Regions from separate parts of the Ensifer sp. MJa1 genome, predicted to be linked through region 1. Evidence: riboswitches for the same ligand, from Rfam matches in the RefSeq annotation. Region 1 holds a riboswitch; each other region holds the start of a gene.
What was found. A riboswitch is a leader RNA that binds a small molecule or an ion and turns the genes downstream of it on or off. The one in region 1 is predicted to bind cobalamin.
Positions count from the first base shown of each region.

Region 1 (5,800 bases):
CGATGTAGAGCGCGCAGCGACGGTTGAGCCGGTCGAACGCTGCGAGCACCGAGCGGTTGCCGCCCCCGATCGAATAGGCGGCGTTGATGTCGGGGTTGGCAGCCAGCGCCAGGTCTGCCAGGGCGCCCGTCTCGCTGTCGCGGCCATGACCTTCGCTGATCTCGACGATGCGGATCGCCGGGTAGTGCTCCCGCAAGACGCGACGGAAGCCGATCTCGCGCTCCTCCTCACCACGGAAGCGACCGCTCGACAGGGTGACGAGCACGGTTGAAGGGGCGCCGGAAAAATGTTCGCCGATGAGATAGGCCGCGGTTTGCCCCGCAGCCCGGTTGTCCGCGCCCGCATAGGCGGTTCTTTGCGAGTTGGGAAGATCGGTTACCAGCGTTACGACGGGGATGCCACCTTGCTCCAGCCGCGCCACGGCACTGACGATGTCAGGCACATCGGGCGCCTTGAGCACCAGGCCATCGGTGCCGCGAAGCCTGATGCGATCGAGCAGTTGCACGATCTCCTGCGGACGCATGGTCTCGGCGAAATGAAAGCGGCAGCGAAAGATCGTGGGCGCGAAGGTGAGCGCCTCGGTTTCAAACGCCCGCCGCACGGCGTCGGTGAAACGCTCCGGCGCTTCCATCACGATGTCGATCGCGAATTTTCTGCCCTGGACGTCGAGACCCGCCTGCTGCTTTTCGAGCTCCTCTATCGCGGCGCGAACCCGCGCCACGGTCTGCCGGCGCACACCCGGTCGTTCATTGAGCACCCGGTCGACGGTGGCAGTGCTGAGACCTGCCTGAAAGGCGATGTCCTTGACCAGGAACGGATGGGCCATCGGCCGGCTCCTTGATGGATTTTTGATGGATTCCTGCTCTATATCATGTTTTGCCGCCGCCTATAGTCGTCTGCATCCAAGGTTTCAGAGGAGGAAACGGGATGAAGACCGACAGCAGCGCGCGGCAGCGCGTCGACCGCGTATGGCTCACGGAGGATGCCTGCGACATCGACGCTTTCCGGGCCGAGGTGGAGCGCCGGACCAACCCGGCCGACTACCCGCATGCGTCGGGCTGCGAGAAAAATGTGCTGATCTATGACAGTGCCGAACTGACTGCCTCGTGCGCTCACCCCGAGACACGGCGAGAGATCCTGGCAGAGATTTGCGAAGTGCTGGCGACGGGTCCGGGTGTTGCAGTCTTCAAGCGCGCCTTTGCCGATACGACGACAATCGACGCTGCCAGTGCCGTGTTTGACGAGATCATCGAGGAACAGCACCGCTCCAGCAGCGGCGGCGGCGATCACTTTGCCAAGCCCGGCGCGAATGACCGGATCTGGAACTCACTGGAAAAGCACTGCCTGAAGGCGCCCGAGAATTTCGCCGCCTACTACGGCAACGCCATCATTGCGCTCGTCAGCGAGGCCTGGCTTGGCCCGAATTACCAGATGACCGCGCAGGTCAATCGCGTCAATCCGGGTGGCGCGGCCCAATCCGCACACCGCGATTATCACCTTGGCTTTCAGGCACGGGCGGTGATCGAGCAATACCCTGCTCATGTGCACAAGCTTTCGCCGGTGCTGACGCTGCAAGGGGCGGTCGCCCATTGCGACATGCCGCTCGAGAGCGGCCCGACGCTGTTCCTGCCCTTCAGCCAGACTTACGTGCCAGGGTATCTCGCCCTCAACCGCCCGGAATTCCGCGCCTATTTCGACGAACATCACATCCAGCTTCCGCTTGAGAAGGGCGATGTCGTGTTCTTCAACCCGGCGCTCTTCCATGCGGCCGGCAACAACCGTTCGGCGGATATCCGCCGCGTGGCGAACCTGCTGCAGGTGTCATCGGCCTTCGGTCGGGCGATGGAGACCGTCGATCGGCGGACGATGAGTGCCGTGCTCTATCCGGCGCTGAAGACTTTGCTCGCGACTGACACGGTCACGCAGGCGGAGGCGGAGAACGCGATTGCTTCCTGCGCAGAAGGCTATTCCTTCCCGACCAATCTCGACCGCGATCCGCCGCTTGGCGGTTTGGCACCGAAGACGCAGGCGCAATTGATGCGCGAGGCGCTGAAGGCCGGAACAAGCGAGGTGGATTTTCGTGCGGCGCTCGACGCACAGGCCAGGCGCAAGCTGAGTTGACGGCTTTGCTCCATATCTGATCGGCTCCGGGCGCAATCCGTCCGGGGCCAGTTCTGTTTCTACCTGATCTCACTCAAAGGGAGGATTTCGATGAGCGGACAACTGGAAGGCAAGATCGCCATCGTCACCGGTGGCACACAGGGGCTTGGCGCGACGATCGCCGGTCTTTTTGCAGAACGCGGTGCGGCCGGCATCGTCATTTGCGGTCGCAATGCAGCCAAGGGGCGCGCGAAAGCCGAACAGATCGGCAAGGCCGGCGGCGCAAGAGTGGTCTATGTCGAGGCCGACCTCGAACAGGTGGAAGATGCGCGCAAGGTGGTCGCGGCCTGTGATGCGGAGTTCGGCCGCGTCGATGCGCTGGTCAATGCCGCCGCCATCACCGACCGCGGCACGATCCTCGACACCACACCGGAACTGTTCGATCGCATGTTCGCCATCAATGTGCGTGCGCCGTTCTTCCTCATGCAGGAGGCGATCAAGGTGATGCGGCGAGAGGGCACCGAAGGCACGATCGTCAACATCGGCTCAATGTCGGCAATGGCGGGACAACCATTCATCGCTGCCTACTGCTCGTCCAAGGGTGCACTCGAAACCCTTACCAAGAACACGGCCTATGCGCTCCTGCGCAACCGCATCCGCGTCAACGGTCTCAACATCGGCTGGATGGCATCGGAGGGCGAAGACCGCATCCAGCGGGAGTTTCATGGCGCGTCGCCGGATTGGCTGGAGAAGGCGGCCGCCAGCCAGCCCTTCGGCCGGCTGGTCGATCCGGCAGAGGTTGCGCGCGCCTGCGCCTACCTGTCGTCGGCGGAATCGGGGCTGATGACCGGCTCGGTGATCTGCTTCGACCAGTCGGTCTGGGGCGCCTATGACGGTTCGCCGCATCCGGTGGCGCCGCTCTGAGACTTGCTTGTCTTTCTCCGGCGGCTGTGTCCTTATGCGGCCGTCAGGTGCCCGCGCGAGCGGGAGAATCGGGAATCCGGCGTCATTCCGGAACGTGCCCAACGCTGTGACGGGGACGGACGCTTCGATATGGCCTTGATTTGATTCAAGGTATTGCCACTGGATCTTCAACCGATCTGGGAAGGCGAGGCGACCGGTTGAACCGGAGTCAGAAGACCGGCCTGGCGAGATAGACCGAACCCGCGTGGACGGCGGAAGGTTTCGCATTGTTGGGGATCGAACGATGCTGACTGAACCGAAGGGTGGCCTTGCGGCTGCCTCAGCCTTTTCGCCGGAAGAGCGGGAGGCCGTCTACCGTGCTATTGAAACACGCCGCGACGTGCGCGACGAATTCCTGGGCGACCCACTGCCTGACGACCTGGTGAAGCGGCTGCTTTCGGCGGCCCATAGCGCACCGTCCGTGGGGTTCATGCAACCCTGGAACTTCCTCCTGGTGAGGGCGCCTGAGACCCGCGAGCGCATCTGGCAGGCCTTTCGTCGTGCCAATGAAGAAGCGGCGTTGATGTTTTCCGGCGAGCAACAGACGAAGTACCGCTCGTTGAAGCTCGAGGGCATCCACAAGGCGCCGCTCAGCATCTGCGTCACTTGCGACCGCACGCGTGGCGGGGCTGTTGTGCTCGGGCGTACGCACAATCCGCAGATGGACGTCTATTCCACGGTCTGTGCCGTGCAGAACCTGTGGCTGGCAGCACGGGCCGAAGGTGTCGGCGTCGGCTGGGTGAGCATCTTCCACGAGGCCGAGATCAAGGCGATCCTCAAAATTCCCGATCACATCGAGATCGTCGCCTGGCTGTGCCTCGGTTATGTCGACCAGCTTTACCAGCAGCCGGAGCTCGCGGTGAAGGGATGGCGCCAGCGCTTGCCCCTCGATGAACTGGTCTTTGAAGAAAGCTGGGGCTGCCAGGCGCCGTCAGCCGTTTCCAGATGATGGCAAAAATGCAGATACTTCAAACGGTTGCATTGTTATCTGCATGCAAAAACTGCGATCGCCGCTACGGCATAGCTCCTTAAGTCGGAATCGATTTAAGGGTAGGATTATGCAGCAGCTTTAAAGTGTTACAGCGTCCTTGGCGCGCCTTAGAAGACGCGCGGCGCTGTAAGGCGTCGCGCGTTCAGTTTTGGACCGGTTGGTAAGCCGGTCCTTTGGGGTGTTTCAGGTCGATGGACGTTTCTTCCTGTGGCAGGAAGGTCGGGCCGACGACCCGCACCTTGCTCTTTGCCGGATCGTAGGGACGTTCCTCTGCCGGTGCCTTCTCGGAAGCGCTTTCCGATGCCGGCTTCTTGGTCTCGATGATCACAATCGACGATTGATCGTCACCGGTGATCTTCGTGCCTGTGGTTGGTTGCGCCGCGGCAGTGCGCGGTATCTGGCAGCCGCAGATACCGGGTGTGCCGACGCCGCGGGTGCGATAGGCAAAGGCATTGGGGAGCTCGGTATAGGGCCGGCCGGTCGAAGCCGAGACCATCTGCTCGCTCTCTTCGGTGTTGAGGTCGTGGAAGAAAAGCTCGGTCTCAGCCCCTGGGCAGCGCGCGCGACAGGCTTGTTCGTCCCGCGCAAAATCCGCTGGCGTGGCATCGGACGAGATCGGGAAGAAGGCGCCGTCACAGGTCCGCACGCACATGGTGCGCAGCGTCCCCGTGTAATAGCCGCCCTCTGGTCCGTAACCGTCATCGTCATGCCGCAGCAACGGGCCGTAGGATTCGTCCGGTGGCAGGTCCTCTATGATATTGCGGTGGGTTTCCGGCTCTTCCGGCATCGCACTCGCCATTTCCTCGCGGTCACCGAAGCAGCCGTTGATCTCCAGCGCGGCCAGGATCCGGCGGCGCGCGTCCTCGCTGTCGCCGGCAACGATCTGCTCGCGCTGCGACTTCAGCAGGCGCAGATTGTCTTCCATCTCGGCGATAAGGCTGGTGAGATCGCCGCAGGTGTCCGGATCGCCGCCATCGAAGGTGACAACACTGCCGCCGCCACAGCCAGCGCGGCGACGATCGTTCTTCGCCCGTCGCAGCTCGATGTTCTGGCGCGATATGGCGCTGGCGTAGTCACGCGCGTCTGCGTTGGTGGCAAGGGTGGTCGGCAGTTCCACCAGTCGGGTGTTCAGCCGGTCGCATACGGGTGATGCCAGGGATGGATCGGCACCGACCAAAGCCAGCGGCACCAGGGCCACGGCGACGTGTTTCAAGCGCGCGAACACGGGCGAAGTCTCTTCCTGCTGCCGCGTCGGCGCCGACCTTCCGAGCGGGACGGTTGCCAGCGGCAATTCCTGTTTCAGCGCCATCATAGAGCTTGTCGGTGATCGTGCAACGACAAGCCACGGTTTGCGTTAACAGGTCCGAGTGCCTGATCGCTCAGGCGGCGCGGGCGGTTTCCAGCGACATTGGGCGTTCGAGGACGGTACCTTCGATAGCGGCAACGGCTTTCATGCGTTCGAGCAGATCCGGCGTTACCTCCCAGGCAACAGCCACGGCAAAGACCGAGCCGATACGGTGCGGGTCGGCAATGCGCTCGCCGGGGCAACCCATGCGCCGGAACATGCGCTCAAGGAAGACGTCGGTAACCGTGACGATGTGGCTGATGCCGGAGGCGAGCCCCAGTTCGCCCACACCGCACATCAGTTCTGCGGCCGCTACCGTTACCTGGTTCGACGACCGGTCCTGCGAGATGTCGGGTTCGATGCAGAAGCGGCTCGATTCCCAGACCGAAGCACTGCGGATT
Region 1 covers NZ_JAKUMO010000035.1:19,320-25,119, forward strand. The annotation lists gene MKZ91_RS29420 (LacI family DNA-binding transcriptional regulator) at 1-826, opposite strand, end outside; gene MKZ91_RS29425 (phytanoyl-CoA dioxygenase family protein) at 928-2,121, shown strand; gene MKZ91_RS29430 (SDR family oxidoreductase) at 2,212-3,024, shown strand; cobalamin riboswitch at 3,053-3,263, shown strand; gene bluB (5,6-dimethylbenzimidazole synthase) at 3,308-4,012, shown strand; gene MKZ91_RS29440 (DUF2865 domain-containing protein) at 4,197-5,363, opposite strand; gene MKZ91_RS29445 (acyl-homoserine-lactone synthase) at 5,434-5,800, opposite strand, start outside.

Region 2 (5,800 bases), on a different contig from region 1:
CCCCTTCCGGAAGCTTCCTTAGCGGACACACAGGGAAAACAGAAGATCTTCTTTCAGCACAAGCTGTCGTCGGCTCAGAGGCTGCGGATGATGCGGCGCAGCGCATCATCGCGGGCGCCCAGCATCAGCACGTTCTTCAGCGCCACCTTGGGATCATCGGTACGGAACAACAAGCCATTATCGCGGATGTTGCGGTTGATGACCATTTGTCCTTCGTCGGCGTTCGGTTCGATGGCGACGGCGAAATACATGCGTGAATAGCCGGTCTGGATCCGCTCGAAGAAGTGCTTTTCGTCGCCGAGTTCGCAGAAGAAGTTGGCGAAATAGAACGACCAGGTGATGTCCTTGGCAGGCGCAACGGGGGTGCGCGCCGCCGTCACGTGGCAATAGCCGAGGTGCGGCCGCCCGGCGAGCGTGCGGTGGAAGATCATCTTGGGGAACTGGATCGATGAATGGAAGCCGTTGATGCGCTTGTGCGTCGTGTCGCCGGCGGTCGCCAGTTTCTTGCCGGTCCGGTCTGCGACTTCCTCGTAGCTCAGATACCGGCGCTCGCTCGGCATCCATTGACGGCGGTTGATCCGGCCGGTGCGCAGGAACTCTGTATGGACAGCCGCCTTCGCCGGGGTCGCCGGCGGCCTTTCGGCCGCTGCATCGTAATACTTGAACTTGCTCATGATCGTCAGCGCGCCATCTGCCTGTTGGACCCACTCGTCCGCCGGCAAGGCTAATGGCTTATGGTTAATGAAAGATTTCGCCGCGAGGTGATGGAGAAGTCGGGCGGGTCATGAAGTCATGTCGCAATCTGGCGAAGCTCTCACGCGCTCGCGCCATGCCGGGCCGAAAACGCGGCAATTGCCGGTTTTTTGATCTATCTATCTGTTTATAAAGCGAAACATTCTGCGGTTTCGCCCTTCGTAACTTCATTGATGCGTGTCGTCTTTCTGGAAACGGATGTCGCTATCTGGCAGCTGCCGGCATGGGTTCCACGCTTACATATCCTCACTCAAGGTGCCGCCTTTAAGGGAGGGCGGAGAATTGGGAAGCCGGTCAAATCCCGGCGCTGCCCCCGCAACGGTGGTGGAGCGAAAGCCTCGGCAAAAGGCCACTGGACGGTTTCGTCCGGGAAGGCGCCGGGCAGGTCCCCAAAGGACGGCTCCTGAGCCCGGAAACCAGCCTTGACAGACATAACCGTAACGGGTTGCGGCGGGCAGCCGGATCGGAGCCTCAAACGCATGGGCATGCGCCCGTGCGGGTTCCTGTCCTGCCTCTCCGAAACATGGCGCATGAGGACAGGACATGGACATCAGGAACGATATGCTTCGCAGGCTGAAAGGCCGACGTGACGGCTACAGCCTCGATCGGGCCTTCTACATCGATCCCGACTACTACCGGCAGGATCTGGAGAACATCTGGTACAAGGACTGGCTGTTCATCGGCCATGACTGCGAGATCCCGAGGGCCGGCAATTATTTCACCGTCCAGGTGGGAGATTTCCCCGTCGTCATCACCCGCGATCGCCAGGGCACGATCCGGGCACTTCACAATTCCTGCCGCCACCGCGGCTCTCGCGTCTGCACGCAACACAAGGGGTCATCGGCAAAGCTTGTCTGTCCCTATCACCAGTGGACCTACGAGCTCGACGGCAGCCTGCTCTTTGCGCGCCAGATGGGCGAGGACTTCGACAAGGCGGCCCACAGCCTGAAGCCGATCCATTGCGAAACGGTCGGCGGCTACATTTTCATCAACCTGTCTGAAAATCCGATGGACTTCGCGGCCTTCCGCGAACTGGCCTTGCCCTACCTCGCGCCGCATCGCCTCGGCGAAACCAAGGTCGCCTTTGAAAGCACGATCATCGAGAAGGGCAACTGGAAGCTCGTCTGGGAAAACAACCGCGAGTGCTACCATTGCGCCGCCAACCACCCGGAGCTTTGCCGCACCTATCCGGAAGCGCCGACGGCAACCGGCGTTCAGGGCGCCAAGGACGATCCAGTGATTGCCGCGCACTGGGCAAAGTGCGAGGCGGAAGGGCTTCCGAGCGAGTTCAAGATATCGCCGACCGGACAGTTCCGCGCCGCCCGCATGCCGCTCGTCGACGACGCCGAAAGCTATACCATGTCCGGCGCGCGCGCCGTCCGCCAGGCCCTGTCGGCAGGTGTCCACCAGCAACAGATCGGTACGCTTTTGATGTTCCACTATCCAACGACCTGGAACCACGTGCTCGCCGACCATGCCATCACCTTCCGCGTCCTGCCGCTCGGCCCGGAACTGACGCAGGTGACGACGAAGTGGCTCGTCAACAAGGATGCGGTCGAGGGCGTCGACTACAACCTGGAAGAACTGACCCACGTCTGGACCGAGACCAACGACCAGGACCGTCAGATCGTGGAGGAAAATGCCTTTGGCATCCGCTCGCCTGCCTATCAGCCCGGCCCCTATTCGCCGGAGCACGAAGGCGGCGTGATGCAGTTCGTCGAATGGTACTGCAAGTTCATGGAGCAACGCCTCAAGGGCGATGCCGCTCCGCTTTCGAGGGTTGCCTGACATGCAGATGGCGTCCTCCTTCCACCACTTCGATGCGCTGCACGTCTGGATCGACCGGCAGCAGCTGCTCGAATGCACCTCGGCGGTCGTCGAGACAGCCGATGTCATGACCTTCACCTTCCGGGCGGAAAAGCCGGCCTGGTTCCGCTACCTGCCCGGGCAGTTCGTCACCCTCGAACTGCCCGTCGGCGACGAACCGGTCATGCGCACCTACACGCTGTCGTCGACGCCGTCGCGACCACTCTCGATCGCCGTCACGGTTAAGGTGCAGGCCGACAGCATCGGTACCCGCTGGATGTTCGACCACCTGAAACCCGGCATGAAGCTTAGGGCATTCGGTCCGCTCGGGGATTTCAGCTTCGTGCGGCATCCGGGTGACAAGTATCTGTTCATCTCGGCCGGATCGGGTATCACCCCGATGATGTCGATGACGCGCTGGATGGCGGACTGCGTGCCGGAAACGGACGTGACCTTTATCTCCTGCGCCCGGCGCCCGGACGATCTGCTTTTCCGCTCCGAGCTGGAAGTGCTGGCGACACAGATGCCCGGGCTCAACCTCGGCTTTATCGTTGAAGGACACGAGGCGCGGCACGGCTGGCACGGCCTGCGCGGGCGCATCGACGGCACCAAGCTGCCGCTGCTCGCGCCGGATTTCCTGGAGCGCACCGTGTTCTGCTGCGGTCCGGAACCGTTCATGCGCGGTGTGCGCGAAATGCTGAAGGCGACCGGCTTCGACATGAGTCGCTATCACGAGGAGAGCTTCCAGCCGGCGGCAGCGCCTGCGGCCGAAGAGATCGCAGTGCGCGCCGGTGTCGGCGGCGATGGCGAAGTGCAGGCCGCCAAGGTCGTCTTCACCATGAGCGGCAAGGAGGTCGAAGCCAAGCCGGGCCAGACAATCCTGCAGGCGGCGCGTGCCAACGGGGTGAGGATCGGGGCTGCCTGCGAGGGCGGCATCTGTGGCACCTGCCGCGTCATGAAGGTCGCCGGCGAGGTGGATATGAACCACAATGGTGGCATTCTCGACGACGAGATTGACGAGGGCTACATCCTCGCCTGTTGTTCGCGCCCGCTTGGGGATGTCCAGATCGAAGCCTGACGCTGTGGCTCGCGACGTGCCGCTCAGCGGGCGTTGCAGGGCAGCAGCCTGACGGCGACGCGCCTGAGGCTGTCGGTGTCGGCGGAGCTATGGGGACACTGGATGGGTGCTTCACTGGCGGCGATCGCCACTTGCAGCGCGCGCTCGTGACGGCCGAAATCGATCGAGCCAGTCACCAGCATGTCGACGCCGCTGCCGGCGCCGCTTGTCGCGCCCGCGCGGCTGACGAGCAGTGGTTCGGTTTCGAACGCGGCCTTCGCCTCGGCAATCGCGCTGACGCCGCTTCCCTGTTCTGCCTTGGCGACAAGGGTCAGCGGTAGCGGCTTTTCGGGCAGCAAGGCCCCTTGCGCCCAGATTGCCTTCAGCGCCGCCGGTGGCATAGCGGCGACGTTCACGTCGATGTCGGCGAGTGTTCCCGGGACACGATAGGGGCAGCGCCGCTTGCCACAATTGATGCCTGAAGAGAACTGCCACAGCGCATAGCTCTCCCAGTTGCCCATCGGGAAGACCTGGCGGATATCCGGCTTGTAGCGCGCGTACCAGAGTGGCAGCCGCGACAGCAGCCGGTACCGCGAGCGGTGCGTGGCGATGTACTTGGCGGTGACGTGGTTGGTGTAGAGGATCGGATAACGCCCGGTCCGGGTCTTGATGTGGCCGGCAAAGATCGCCGCGTCCTCGAGCGACATGTATTTTTCCGGGTCGATCCCCTCGATGTCCAGCACCATCAACTCATCGTCGCGCGGCTCTGCGTAGTCGAGGAAGTGGTTGGCCTGATCTACCGGATTTCCTGGGCGTGCGAGGTGATAGGCGCCCCACAGCAGCCCATGCGAGCGGGCGAGCATGCGACGGGTCTGGTAGAGCTCGCGGCTGACGGCGTATTTGCGCCACATGGTCTTGCAGTGGTTGAAGGTGTCGCCGTTGTGGTCACCGGTGCAGGAGAAGCTCTCGGGCAGGCCATCGGATGCCTTGGCGATGAAGCCGGAGATGCGCTTGTCCTCAAGCATCACTTCCCAGTCGATGCTGTTCATTTCATAGGCATCGACGATGATGGCGTTTGACTTGGTCTTCCAGGGCTCCAGTTCACCGGCGCGAACCATCGCTGCCGCGAAAATCAGACCCAGGAAGGTCCCGAGGCGCAGAATCATCCCTGTCGTGGAGATACACCGCTTGGCCATTCTATGAGATTGCCGACATTACCGTTAATGCATCGTAAATCTCAGTCCCCGCAGCGACTGTGCTGGAGACCGAAGCGAAAGTATAGCGACCTCTGGCTGTATATGAGCGTTGCCTTGTGTAGAGCTGGATGTGCCGCGCGCTTGCAGACGCACAGGCGAGGCGCTCTGCAAAACCCCAGATCGCTACGCTGTTCGCGGGCCTGCGACCGGTCCCACAAGAGGCGGAACCTCCCTTATCCACGCCCGAAGATGGAACAAAACCGGTAGTTTACGCGTTTTCGGTCGATTTCGGATCTCCCGGCTGAGGGGCATCCCCGGATCCAGGTCGGTCCGGGATGAAATCAAACAGAGATGAAACGGTGCCTCAATGTCTCGAGAGGCCGGTCCGTGCGTTCGGTTATGGAGGTTTTTGATGACGAATTCGATGAAATCCGGCACAGGCAGATGGATTGCGCCGCTCATGGCCGCGGCGGTACTGCTGACATCAGCGGCACCCTCGCAGGCGTTTGTGCCGGCGCCGCCGCAGGTCGAACAACAGAACAATGCGGTGAACGTGCAATATCGCCGGCCGGGTATGGAGCGTCGAGGCGGCTATTACTACTACAACGGCTATCGCGGTTATAACTATCGGAGGCCCGGTTATCGCTATTACAATGGCTGGTGGTACCCGATGGCTGCCTTCGGTGCCGGCGTGGTGATCGTCCAGCCGCCGCGCTACACGCGGCCCGCACCTGTCTATGGAAGCCGCCATGTGCAGTGGTGCTATGACCGCTATCGTTCCTACAGGGCCTACGACAATACCTATCAGCCCTATGGCGGTCCCCGCCAGCAGTGCTATTCGCCCTATAGCTGATGCCCGGCGGCAGGGTCGGAGACCTGAGCTCCGGCCCTCGCGTTTTTCCGCTCACAGAATGCCGATCCGTCTCAGGATCCACCAGGCGAATGCCATCGACAGTCCGATGAACAGGGCCGCGTAAAGCGTGCCGGT
Region 2 covers NZ_JAKUMO010000003.1:347,752-353,551, reverse strand. The annotation lists gene MKZ91_RS06845 (DUF6656 family protein) at 75-674, opposite strand; cobalamin riboswitch at 990-1,192, shown strand; gene MKZ91_RS06840 (aromatic ring-hydroxylating oxygenase subunit alpha) at 1,297-2,541, shown strand; gene MKZ91_RS06835 (hybrid-cluster NAD(P)-dependent oxidoreductase) at 2,543-3,637, shown strand; partial or broken gene MKZ91_RS06830 (glycoside hydrolase family 25 protein) at 3,799-4,812, opposite strand; gene MKZ91_RS06825 (BA14K family protein) at 5,225-5,665, shown strand; gene MKZ91_RS06820 (transporter) at 5,717-5,800, opposite strand, start outside.
Region 2: another riboswitch for cobalamin. It lies ahead of MKZ91_RS06840 (aromatic ring-hydroxylating oxygenase subunit alpha); the one in region 1 lies ahead of bluB (5,6-dimethylbenzimidazole synthase).

Region 3 (5,800 bases), on a different contig from region 1:
ACAGCGCGGAGAGAATGGCGGGGTTGACCTTGCAGGCCTCGGCCGGGAACAGCGCCTCGTAGCCGAGATTCATCAGCGCCTTGTTGGCGTTGTAGTGCAGGAACTTCTTCACGTCCTCGGTAAGGCCGACGCCGTCATAAAGCGCCTCGGTGTACTTTGCCTCGTTGTCGTAGAGTTCGAGCAAAAGGTCGAAGGCAAAATCCTTGATCTCCTGCCGGCGCTCTTCGCTCATGCGCTCAAGCGCACGCTGGAACTTGTAGCCGATGTAATACCCATGCACCGCCTCGTCGCGGATGATCAGCCGGATCATGTCGGCGGTGTTGGTGAGCTTGGCGCGGCTCGACCAGAACATCGGCAGGTAAAAGCCGGAATAGAACAGGAAGCTCTCGAGGAAGACGCTGGCGACCTTCTTCTTGAGCGGATCTCCGGAAGCGTATTCGGCCATGATCAGCGCCGACTTCTTCTGCAGGAACTCGTTTTCCTCCGACCAGCGATAGGCGTCGTCGACATCAGGTGTCAGGCAGAGCGTCGAGAAGATCGAGGAATAGGAGCGCGCGTGCACCGCCTCCATGAAGGAGATGTTGGAAAGCACCGCCTCTTCATGCGGGGTAGCTGAATCCTCCATCAGCCTGACGGCGCCGACGCCGTTCTGGATCGTGTCGAGCAGCGTCAAGCCGGTGAAGACGCGGATGGTGAGCTTCTGCTCCTCTGGTTTCAGCGTCGCCCAGGACGGGATGTCGTTGGAGAGCGGCACTTTTTCCGGCAGCCAGAAATTGCCGGTCAGCCGGTTCCAGACCTCCAAGTCCTTGTCGTCCTCGATGCGGTTCCAGTTGATGGCTCGGATGCGGCTTGCGGGTTTGGTGTGCATGTTCATGGTCGGGCCTTTTAGAATGGTGCTGGCCCCTCATCCGCCTGCCGGCACCTTCTCCCCGCAGGTGGGGAGAAGGGACCAGCCGCACCGTCCTGACGCATCCATCAGCGTTTCGTGTGGCACGTCCCCTCTCCCCTCAAGCGGGGAGAGGGTTAGGGTGAGGGGCAGTTACAGGAATGCAAAGTTACAGCGCGCAGGAGACGCAGCCCTGGACCTGCGTGCCCTCGAGCGCCATCTGGCGAAGGCGGATGTAGTAGATGGTCTTGATGCCCTTCTTCCAAGCATGGATCTGGGCGCGGTTGATGTCGCGGGTCGTTGCCGTGTCGCGGAAGAACAGCGTCAGCGACAGGCCCTGGTCGACGTGCTGGGTCGCCGCCGCATAGGTGTCGATAATCTTCTCCGGTCCGATCTCGTAGGCATCCTGGTAGTATTCGAGGTTGTCGTTGGTCATGAAGGCTGCGGGATAATAGACGCGGCCGATCTTGCCTTCCTTGCGGATCTCGATCTTCGAGACGATCGGGTGGATCGAGGAGGTCGAATGATTGATGTAGGAGATCGAGCCTGTCGGCGGCACCGCCTGGAGGTTCTGGTTGTAGAGGCCGCCCGTCATGACCGCCTGCTTCAGCTCCAGCCAGTCTTCCTGCGTTGGAATGCTGATGCCGGCCTTCTCGAACAGGTCCTTCACCTTCTCGGTCTCAGGCAGCCATTCGGCCTCGGTGTATTTGTCGAAATACTCGCCCGAAGCGTATTTCGAGTTCCCGAAACCCTTGAAGCTCTCGCCGCGCTCGACGGCGATGCGGTTCGAGGCGCGGATGGCGTGATAGGTCACGGTGTAGAAATAGATGTTGGTGAAATCGATGCCTTCCGCAGAGCCGTAGAAGATGCGCTCGCGGGCGAGATAGCCATGCAGGTTCATCTGGCCAAGGCCGATCGCGTGGCTGTCGTCGTTGCCCTTCTCGATCGAAGGTACGGAGGAGATGTGGCTCATGTCCGAGACGGCCGTCAGCGCCCGGATCGAGGTCTCGATCGTCTTGCCGAAGTCGGCTGAGTCCATGGCGGCGGCAATGTTCAGCGAGCCGAGATTGCAGGAGATGTCCTTGCCCATGTTCTTGTAGGAAAGGTCGTCGTTGAATTCGCTGGGCTCGCTCACCTGCAGGATCTCCGAGCAGAGATTGCTCATGGTGATGCGGCCTTCGATCGGGTTGGCCCGGTTCACCGTGTCCTCGAACATGATGTAGGGATAGCCGCTCTCGAACTGGATCTCGGCAAGGATCTGGAAGAACTCGCGCGCCTTGATCTTCCGCTTGCGGATGCGCGCATCCTCCACCATCTCGCGGTATTTCTCGCTGACCGAAATCTCGGTCAACGGCACGCCATAGACCCGCTCCACGTCATAGGGCGAGAACAGGTACATGTCCTCGTTGTTGCGGGCGAGCTCGAAGGTGATGTCGGGGATGACGACGCCGAGCGACAGCGTCTTGATGCGGATCTTCTCGTCGGCGTTTTCGCGCTTGGTGTCGAGGAAGCGCATGATGTCGGGGTGGTGGGCATGCAGGTAGACGGCCCCCGCCCCCTGGCGGGCGCCGAGCTGATTGGCATAGGAGAACGAGTCCTCGAGCAGCTTCATGACCGGGATGATCCCGGAGGACTGGTTCTCGATCTGCTTGATCGGGGCCCCCATCTCGCGGATGTTGGTGAGCGACAGTGCCACGCCGCCGCCGCGCTTGGAGAGCTGCAGCGCCGAATTGATCGCGCGGCCGATGCTTTCCATGTTGTCCTCGACCCGAAGCAGGAAGCAGGAAACGAGTTCGCCACGGGCCTTCTTGCCGGCATTGAGGAAGGTCGGCGTCGCCGGCTGGAAGCGGCCGGAAATGATCTCGTCGACGAGATCGCGGGCAAACTGTTCGTCGCCGCGCGCTAGCGCCAGCGCCACCATGCAGACACGGTCCTCGTAGCGCTCCAGGTAACGCTTACCGTCGAAGGTCTTCAGCGTGTAGGAGGTGTAATATTTGAAGGCGCCGAGGAAGGTCGGGAACCGGAATTTCTTCGCGTAGGCGTGGTCGTAGAGATCGCGCACGAAATTGAAGGAATACTGGTCGAGGACCTCCTGCTCGTAGTAGCCCTCGGTCATCAGATAATCGAGCTTCTCGCGCAAATTATGGAAGAAAACCGTGTTCTGGTTGACGTGCTGGAGGAAGTACTGCTTCGCGGCCAGCCGGTCCTTGTCGAGCTGGATCCTGCCCTCCTCGTCATAGAGGTTCAGCATCGCGTTCAGCGCATGATAGTCGAGCGCTGCTTCTGTCGCCTTCAAGGGGCGTTCGAGTGTTGTGACGTCCAAAATCGTTCCATCCCGTTTCTGACATTGGCGACGTCCTCTTCGGTTCCGAGAAGCTCGAACCGGTAGAGGTAAGGCACTCGGCACTTGGCCGAGATCACGTCGCCGGCGATCCCGTAGGTCGCGCCGAAATTGCTGTTGCCCGCGGCAATCACGCCGCGGATGTGGGAGCGGTTGCCCGCGTCGTTCAAGAAGCGGATCACCTGTTTCGGCACCGCACCCCGGCCGTCGTCACCGCAATAGGTCGGCACGACGAGCACGTAGGGCTCGGATACCGTAAGCGTGTCCTTACCTTGCCTAAGCGGTATGCGGGCGGCGCGCAGGCCGAGCTTTTCGACGAAGCGATGGGTGTTTTCCGAACGGCTGGAAAAATAGACGATCAGGCCCATCGCCTCTGTCCCTCAGGAAAGCGAACCGATCATATCCGGGCGGAAACCGGCCCAGTGCCGCTCGCCGGCAACGACGACCGGAACCTGCCGATAGCCGAGACCCTGCACTAGTGCGAAGGCATCCGTGTCTTCGGAGATATCGACAATCCTGTAATCGATGCCCTGGCGGTCGAGCGCACGGGTGGTGGCGGTGCATTGCACGCAGGCGGGCTTGCTGTAGACGGTGATGGACATGGGTTCCTCAGATGTTGAGCAGAATTCGGGGCGCAGAAATTCAGTGGATCGCGCGGACGCGAACCGTGGGTTTGGCGACAGGGCGCAGGACGTCGTTCTCCGATCATCTCGACCGGAGTTGATGTCGGCGAACTGGCCCGGGGTCGGCTTCAGGCAACCGGGCCGGTAAATTCTGGCGGGGCGCCCGAAAAACGCCGTCGAAGCGACTCTTCAGGGCACGACCTTTCGATCAGGCGCGCAAAAATACGCACCCGTCCGCAGAAGGTGGATCTGTACTGGAAGAAACTGACATGACTTCACCCCGAAGCTTTCGGCAGGCCGCCGGGGAGATGTCGAGACGATCAGGCAGGCTCATCCTGCCACGCGCAACTCAACCCCTCCGGACACCCCGCCCGTGGACGTTTGGTGCTCAAGGCAGGTCTCCTGGCTTACGGGTCTCCGCTTCCGTCCCGACCTTCCCGCGGCCTCATGCCTCAGTGGTCCAATTCCGGACAGTCGCTCGCCGTCTACAGTTGCGGGGGCAGCTACGGCATAGCCGGGCAGAAATCCGCCGGCGCACCGTATTCCCGTCTTAGCTCCCTATCCTTGCGAATCGGAAGAACCTCGAACACTAGATATAGTAGTTCATCGCCAATCTTCGTCAATAGGTCTGGGGTGCCTGAGGCCGGGGCAAGGGGGTGATTTCTTTTGCGGTGTGGATAACGGGGAGTAAACGACCGTTCATCGCCGAGGCTGTGGATAGGGCGCACCCGGTGTTGCAGGCGCGCCCATCCTCCTAGCCGGTGAAAGCGGGCACGGGGCAATTGTCGGCGTCGACGGCAACCATGACAAAGGTTCCAGTCACCGTCCGTTGCCGGGTGCCGGTCAGAAGCTCTTCCGACCAGAGCTCGACTTCGATCGTGGCCGAGCTGCGACCGGTGTCCACGATGCGGGCAACGGATTCGATGATCGAGCCGATCGTGATGCGGTGCCTGAAGTCCATGCCGGTGCAGGAGGCGAGCACCGTCGTCCGGTGGCTCCTGCGCGTTGCGACAACGAAGGCAGCCTTCGTCATCTGCGCGAGGGCATCACCGCCAAACATGGCGCCGAAGCTGTTGGCCTGGTCGGGAAAGACGATGTCGACCATGCGCAGCACAGCATCGTCTTCGGGCGCGCGCACGGCTCGACCGAGCGGTGGCAGCACCCATTGCTCTTTTCTGGCACAAGGCTGGGCAACCATGGTGAAGGTGCCGCGGCTGCATAAGACCCGGCTGCCGGTCACGTCTTCCGCGATCATCTCGACCTCGACCTCCATCGAGCGGCGCCCGACGCGGACGGGACGCCCGGTAAAGCGGACGATCTGGCCAATCAGCGCCGGCGCGCGAAAGTCGATGCGGTCGCAGGAGGCAGTGACAAACGGGACACGACCATGACGGGTGGCGACGATGAAGGCGATCCGGTCCATGGATGCAAGGCCGGCGCCGCCGAACAGCGTGCCATGGTGATTGCTGTCGCCCGGGAAAACGATGTCGATCAGGGTCTGCGGTGCCGGGATTTCTCCCGGCACCGTTGCAATGTCGTCCGTCATGCGCCGACGGCTTCGCGAGCTGGAGCCGCAAAGGTCTGTCGGAGCGAGCGCGCCGCCGCGACCATGTTGACGAGTGCCGGCCGCGTCTCTTCCCAGCGGCGCGTCTTCAGCCCGCAATCGGGATTGACCCAGATCTGACCTGGGGCAAGGCCGTCGGTCGCCTTCTCGACGAGATGCACCATCTCCTCGACGCTCGGCACCCGCGGTGAATGGATGTCGTAAACGCCGGGGCCGATCTCGTTCGGATAGGCCTCGTCAGTAAACGCACCGAGCAGTTCCATCTTCGAACGCGACGTCTCGATCGAGATCACGTCGGCATCCATGGCGGCGATCGCCGGCATGATGTCGTTGAACTCGGAGTAGCACATGTGGGTGTGGATCTGCGTTGCGTCGTCAACACCGGC
Region 3 covers NZ_JAKUMO010000002.1:340,985-346,784, forward strand. The annotation lists gene nrdF (class 1b ribonucleoside-diphosphate reductase subunit beta) at 1-874, opposite strand, end outside; gene nrdE (class 1b ribonucleoside-diphosphate reductase subunit alpha) at 1,056-3,209, opposite strand; gene nrdI (class Ib ribonucleoside-diphosphate reductase assembly flavoprotein NrdI) at 3,179-3,595, opposite strand; gene nrdH (glutaredoxin-like protein NrdH) at 3,608-3,829, opposite strand; cobalamin riboswitch at 4,226-4,450, opposite strand; gene MKZ91_RS04345 (acyl-CoA thioesterase) at 4,605-5,396, opposite strand; gene metE (5-methyltetrahydropteroyltriglutamate--homocysteine S-methyltransferase) at 5,393-5,800, opposite strand, start outside.
Region 3: another riboswitch for cobalamin. It lies ahead of nrdH (glutaredoxin-like protein NrdH); the one in region 1 lies ahead of bluB (5,6-dimethylbenzimidazole synthase).

Region 4 (5,800 bases), on a different contig from region 1:
CAGAAGCGACAGGAACAGCGCCGTCAACAGGTGCACGCGCTTGTAGTTCCAGGCAAAGCTCAGCCAGCTTGTGACGCTGCGCGTGAGGACGCGGGTCTCGTCGGCCGTTGCCGACACGGCATCGTTGAACATGGCGCCTGAAACTTCGGTGTTCTTCAGGAGCGTGTTGGAAAACAGCGCGCGGCGGGTGGCGGTGATGGCGTTGGAGAGCTTGGTTGCCTGGATAGACAGGCCTTCCGCCTCGCCGGTCAAGGCGTTGATCGCGCTGCGCTCGGCCACCAGCCGCTTGCGCTCGGCCGTCACGATGTCGGCCTCGGGCGGCTGCCCCTCGCCCGGCGGGTCGCCGAGTTCGGTGAGGCGCGCCTTGATCTCGTCGAGGCGCGGCCGGGTCGAGACCGAAACGCCGATGATCTGCTTGGCGAGCGCGTCGACCTGCACCTTGATCTCGGCAAGGGCGATGTCGTCGTCCTTGGCCTTCTCGACGCGGTCGGTCAGGCCCTTCAGCTCATCGCCGGCCTTGGCAAGCTGGTCGGCCGCCTGGGTCTGGGCCGGCGGCGTCGCATCATCCGGCACTGCATCCGGCGCCGGCTGCCCGGCGTTGGTTGCCGGCTGCTGGCCATTCTGTACCGGCTGCTGGCCATTCTGCGCAGGCTGCTGCCCGTTCTGCGCCGGTTGCTGCGTGTTCTGTGCCGGCTGGGTGGCCGTGGCGGCCGGCTGCTGCGCAGGCGTCGCCGGCTTGTCACCGGCCGGTTGCGTCGCTTTCTGTTCGGACTGTGCCGTCGCCTCGGCCGGCTGGGTCGCCGGCGCCGGCTGCTGGGCCATGACCGGGCCTGAGGCACAAAGCGCCAGCAGGCAGAGGAGAATGGCAGGCAGTTTTCCGACAGAACGCAATTTCAAGATCCTTGCAGGTTGAGGCCGCGATCCGGAATCGCTTCGGCCGCCAATCCGATGTGAATACGAAAGACGGCGGAAAGATGCAAAGAACGCCGATAAATGCCGGTCGAGGCCGGCTTTTGCGTCAAAAACCGGCGCCAGGGGTCGCCAGATAGGCCAATTCCGCCTCCGTCGAGTGCCGTGCCAGGAAGGCATTGCGGTGCGGGAAGCGACCGAACCGCTCGATCACCTCGCGATGCCGGATGGCATAGTCCAGGTATTCGGCATCGCCGAGCTCGGTAAAAAGCTTCACCGACAGGGTCTGGTCGGTGAGGTTTTCCGAATGCTCGAATGGCAGATAGACGAAGGCGCGCCACTCCGGCTTGATCGCCATGTCGGCGCCGGTACCGATCGCAAGCTTCGCCTCGTTGAGCGCCAGGCAATCGGTGGCAAAGGCGAGCGGCGTGCCGCGATACATGTTGCGCGGCATCTGGTCGAGCAGAACGATTGCCGCCAGCCGGTTTTCCGGGCTCGCCCGCCAGATCTCGCCCACCCCGCGGGCAAGCGCCATGTGCGACGCCTGGAAGCGGCGAAGGCAGGTCTGGTCGAGCTCATGCTTGCTCGCCCCGAACCAGTCGTCATAGGTGAGCTCGCCGAACCAGAAGTTCAGAACGTCTTGCGGCGTGCAGATGTCAGCTTCGTTCGCCATATGCCCCTCGTGCGGCTCAATCCCGCGCGGTGTTTGCCCCGGTATCCGGCTTAGACATAGGCCCGGATCGGCCCATGTCCATGCCCTATATCCATGTATGGATGCCATGTTCGCGCACGCTTTACGCGCGTCGCTTCAGAATGGCAACGAAGGCGATGCCGCCCACAAGGCCGGTGACGACCCCGATCGGCATGTCCTCCGGCGCCATGATCACGCGGGCGACGAGATCGGCAAGGATGAGCACGAGCGCGCCGAAGAAGGCCGAAAGCGGAATGACCCGGACATTGTCGCTGCCGGCAAAAAGCCGCACGAAATGCGGCACCATCAGCCCGACGAAGCCGATCGCGCCGGAAAAGGCCACCATCACCCCCGTGAGCAGCGCCGTGACCACGAAGAGCGTCAGGCGGAAGCGGCGCACCGGAATGCCGAGCGTCATGGCGGTTTCGTCGCCCATGGCCAGCGCATTGATTTCGCGCGCCCGGATCAAGAGCCAGGCAAGCGAGCCGACGAGCACCAGGCCGGGATAGACAAGCTGCGACCATTGCGCCAGCCCAAGGCCGCCGAGCATCCAGAAGATGACCGTATGGGTCGCCCTTGGATCGCCAAGGAAAATCATGAGGTTGCCGATGGATGTTAAGACGAAGGCGACGGCGACGCCGGCGAGCACGAGGCGGTCGGCGCTGGAGCCGAGCACACGCGCCACGTAGGCGACAAGCATGGTTGCGGCGAGCGCCCCGGCAAAGGCAAAGAGCGGCACCGTGGCAAGGCCGAGGATGAGCCCGGTGTGGAGCAATGCAATGATCGCGCCGAGCGCGCCGCCGGAGGAGACGCCAAGCAGGTGCGGATCGGCGAGCGGATTGCGGGTCACCGATTGTAGCACGGCACCGGTCAACGCCAGCCCGGCGCCGACGAGGCCGGCAAGGATCACGCGCGGCAGGCGCACGTCCCAGACGATGCTCTCGCGCCCGGCCGACCAGAAGACCTCGACGCTTTCGGGCGAGATCTTGCTGGCGATGATCGACCAGACGGTTGAAACCGGGATCGGCGCCGAGCCGAGCGACACGCCGGCCGTCACGGTCACGGCAAGCAGGAGCAGCGCGGCCACGAGACCGATCCCGGCCCGGAGCCCCCGGGCCGACACTAGGCGCGAAGCCGCCAGGGGACGAGGCGACGTATCCTCAGCCAGCATCGATTACAGGCCCTGCCCGTGAAATGCCTTGGCGAGACGCGCAATGGCGTCGATGTTGCGCGGCCCGGGTGTCGCTTCCACATATTCGAGCACCACGAAGCGGTCGTTCTTGACGGCGTCGACATTGGCGAAGGCGGGATTGTTCTTCATGAAGGCGATCTTGTCTTCGGCCTTCACCTCCCCGTAATTGACGATGACGACCACCTCGGGATTGCGCTCGATCACCGGCTCCCAGGAAACCTCCACCCAGCTCTTTTCGACGTCCTCCATGATGTTGGCGCCGCCGGCAGCCTCGATCATCGCCGTCGGAATGCCGAAGCGACCCGAGGTGAACGGCTTCTCCTCGCCGGAATCATAGACGAACACACGCGTCGGCTTGTCGCCGCCGGCCGATGCCTTGACGATGTCGGCCAACTGGCTGCGATAGCCCGCAACCAGCGCTTGCGCCCGATCCTCGACGCCGAAGATGCGGCCAAGATTGAGAAGATCGACGAACATGTCGTCCATCGTTGGCTTTTCCTTGGCCATCACGTGGATGCAGGATTCGGTAAGTTCGTAGACACCGATCTTGAAGGGGGCGAGCGTCTCGGGCGTCACCTCGCCGCCGACCTTCATGCCGTAGTTCCAGCCGGCAAAGAAGAAATCGGCGTCGGCGTTCAAGAGCACTTCCTTGGTCGGATACTTCTCCGAAAGCTCCGGCAGTTCCTTCACGCCCTCGCGCAGCCTTTCATCCAGTGTCTTCCAGCCGGAGACGCCGGTATAGCCGACCATGCGGTCCTGCAGCCTCAAGGCCAGCATCATCTCCACCAGGTTGACGTCGTTGGCGATCGCACGCTTGGGCGCCGCATCGAAGGTCACCTCGCGGTTGCAGCTCTTGATGGTGACCGGATGGGCGAGCGCCGGCGTTGCCGCGGCGAGAAGGAACAGGACGGTGGATGAGGCAATATTGATCTTCATGAAATAAATCCTATCGGGGAAGTGAGAAGGAGAAACGGGCGCTGCCGGCAGCGGCCGTGCTGTGGACGGTGGCGGTGACGCCGAAGGCTACGGAGAGCGCCCTGGGGCTCAGGACCTGCTCCGGTGTCCCAAAGGCCGTCAGCCGCCCGGCCGTCACGATCGCGACGTCGGTGGCGAACTCGGCGGCAAGGTTGATGTCGTGCAGCGTCGAGACGATCGTCAGCTTCAACGTCTGCAGCAGTTCGAGGATTTCGAGCTGGTGGCGGATGTCGAGATGATTGGTCGGCTCGTCGAGGATGATGATGCGCGGCTCCTGGGCAAGCGCCCGGGCGATCAGCACCCGCTGCTTCTCGCCGCCCGAAAGCGTGGCAAATTGCCGGCCGGCGAGATGGGCGAGATTGAGATGCGACAGCGCGTGAGCCACGCGCTCGCGATCAAGCTCCGACCAGCCGCTCAGGCCCTCGCGTCTCGGGATCCGCCCCATCATCACCACATCGCGCACGCTGAAGGGAAAATCGCCGGGCATTTCCTGCAGCACGACGGCGATTGTCTTTGCCGCCTCGCGTGCCGAAATCGACCAGAGGTCGACGCCATCGACGGCAATGCGGCCGGCATCCGGCTGCACGGCGCGATAAAGGCAGCGCAAAAGAGAGGTCTTGCCGGCACCGTTCGGCCCGAGGATCGCAAGCCGGCTTCCCGCCGCGATCGAAAAATCGACATCCTCGACCAGCGTCAGGCCCGGACGCGGTCCCCAACGCAGGCCCTCCACCCTGAGCGTGGCTCCTGTCGACGTGCAGCTCATGATCCTGTCCCTCCCCGCGGTCTCACTGGAACCGTCCGGCGATGTCTTCGGAGACGAGCATGGCCGCCGGGATGCGGGCGAGCGTCTTGCCCTTCAGCCCGCGCGGGCGCTCGACGGCACGCGTCATGCCATCACCGCGCTCGGCATAGGTGGTGGCGAAGCTGACGAGATCGTCGATGTCTTCCTCCGGCGAAATGTCGCCGAAGAGATAGGTCGCCTTGCCGGTTGCCTGGAAGGCGATGGTGCAGGGTCGGGTGCAGGCGGCCATGCAGACGGTGCCGGCGATCGAGAAGTCACGGTCGAGCGGTGTCCCGAGCGTGGCGATGCTGCGGTTGAGGCGCTGAATGAGCTCGGCACCGGGCGCGCAAGGGCCACCGGTAAGGCGGCAATCGGTGCAGACCGTTATCTTGTGCTGTCTTGAAGTCGGCTCGGCCATCTTCTCTCTCCGCCGGAGTGACGGCAGGAGATGGCGAAGCGGCAGAAGGACGGAAAGCCGTCGTGCGAAAGCCAGTTCTTTTCCATCGGAACACCCCGTCCGTTGTGGTTGATCGGTTCGATGGCAGGTCTCCTGGCTCGCGGGTCGCGGCGCATCCACGTCTTCCCGGCTTGATGCCAGTGACATGGTGTGAATGCGCTTTCCGCTCACAGTTGCGGGGGCAGCCACGGTTTCGGTCCCGTCAGGGTCGTCCGTTCCGTGTTCCCTTTTCAGCCGCCTCCGCATTGTCGCGGACGCAGCACCATCAACGCCTTCCTCGCATGAATCGGCTGAAGTGACAACCGCGCGGGCGTCTGCTTCGGGCTCTATCAACATGCGGCGTTTCGTCATGCGTGACTGTTATAAAATAACATTACACAAATCAACAAGGAAATGATCGTCAGGCATTCGGCCGCCCGCTCCGGGCGAGAGCCTCGCGTGACGGCGGCGACCGGCGTATCCTTGGCTTCGCTGAAGCCCGGCGGCAAGATCCTCGATGTCGCCGCCCAGCCTGCCACGCAACGGCATCTGCGTGAAGCAGCGTTGCGCATGTCGAAGGAGACCTCGACGGCAAGCATAGCCGGCAAAGGTTTCATGCGCGGGACGCCGCCAGACAACGCGACAGCTACAACACCATAGTTGAAATGCCGACGAGGGATCTGGCGGGAGCAACGTTCTTGGGCATCGAGGACACCGCCACCTGGAAGCCGCATTCCCGGCAAAGCACTGAAACGTAACGTACGTTACGCTCACGTAACCCCATGACCGTTGAGAAAATCACCGACCGAAGCGACA
Region 4 covers NZ_JAKUMO010000001.1:345,862-351,661, reverse strand. The annotation lists gene MKZ91_RS01830 (mechanosensitive ion channel domain-containing protein) at 1-822, opposite strand, end outside; gene MKZ91_RS01825 (DUF924 family protein) at 1,019-1,582, opposite strand; gene MKZ91_RS01820 (FecCD family ABC transporter permease) at 1,704-2,687, opposite strand; gene MKZ91_RS01815 (ABC transporter substrate-binding protein) at 2,775-3,728, opposite strand; gene MKZ91_RS01810 (ABC transporter ATP-binding protein) at 3,739-4,530, opposite strand; gene MKZ91_RS01805 (DUF1636 domain-containing protein) at 4,553-4,966, opposite strand; cobalamin riboswitch at 5,072-5,287, opposite strand; gene MKZ91_RS01800 (hypothetical protein) at 5,444-5,644, shown strand.
Region 4: another riboswitch for cobalamin. It lies ahead of MKZ91_RS01805 (DUF1636 domain-containing protein); the one in region 1 lies ahead of bluB (5,6-dimethylbenzimidazole synthase).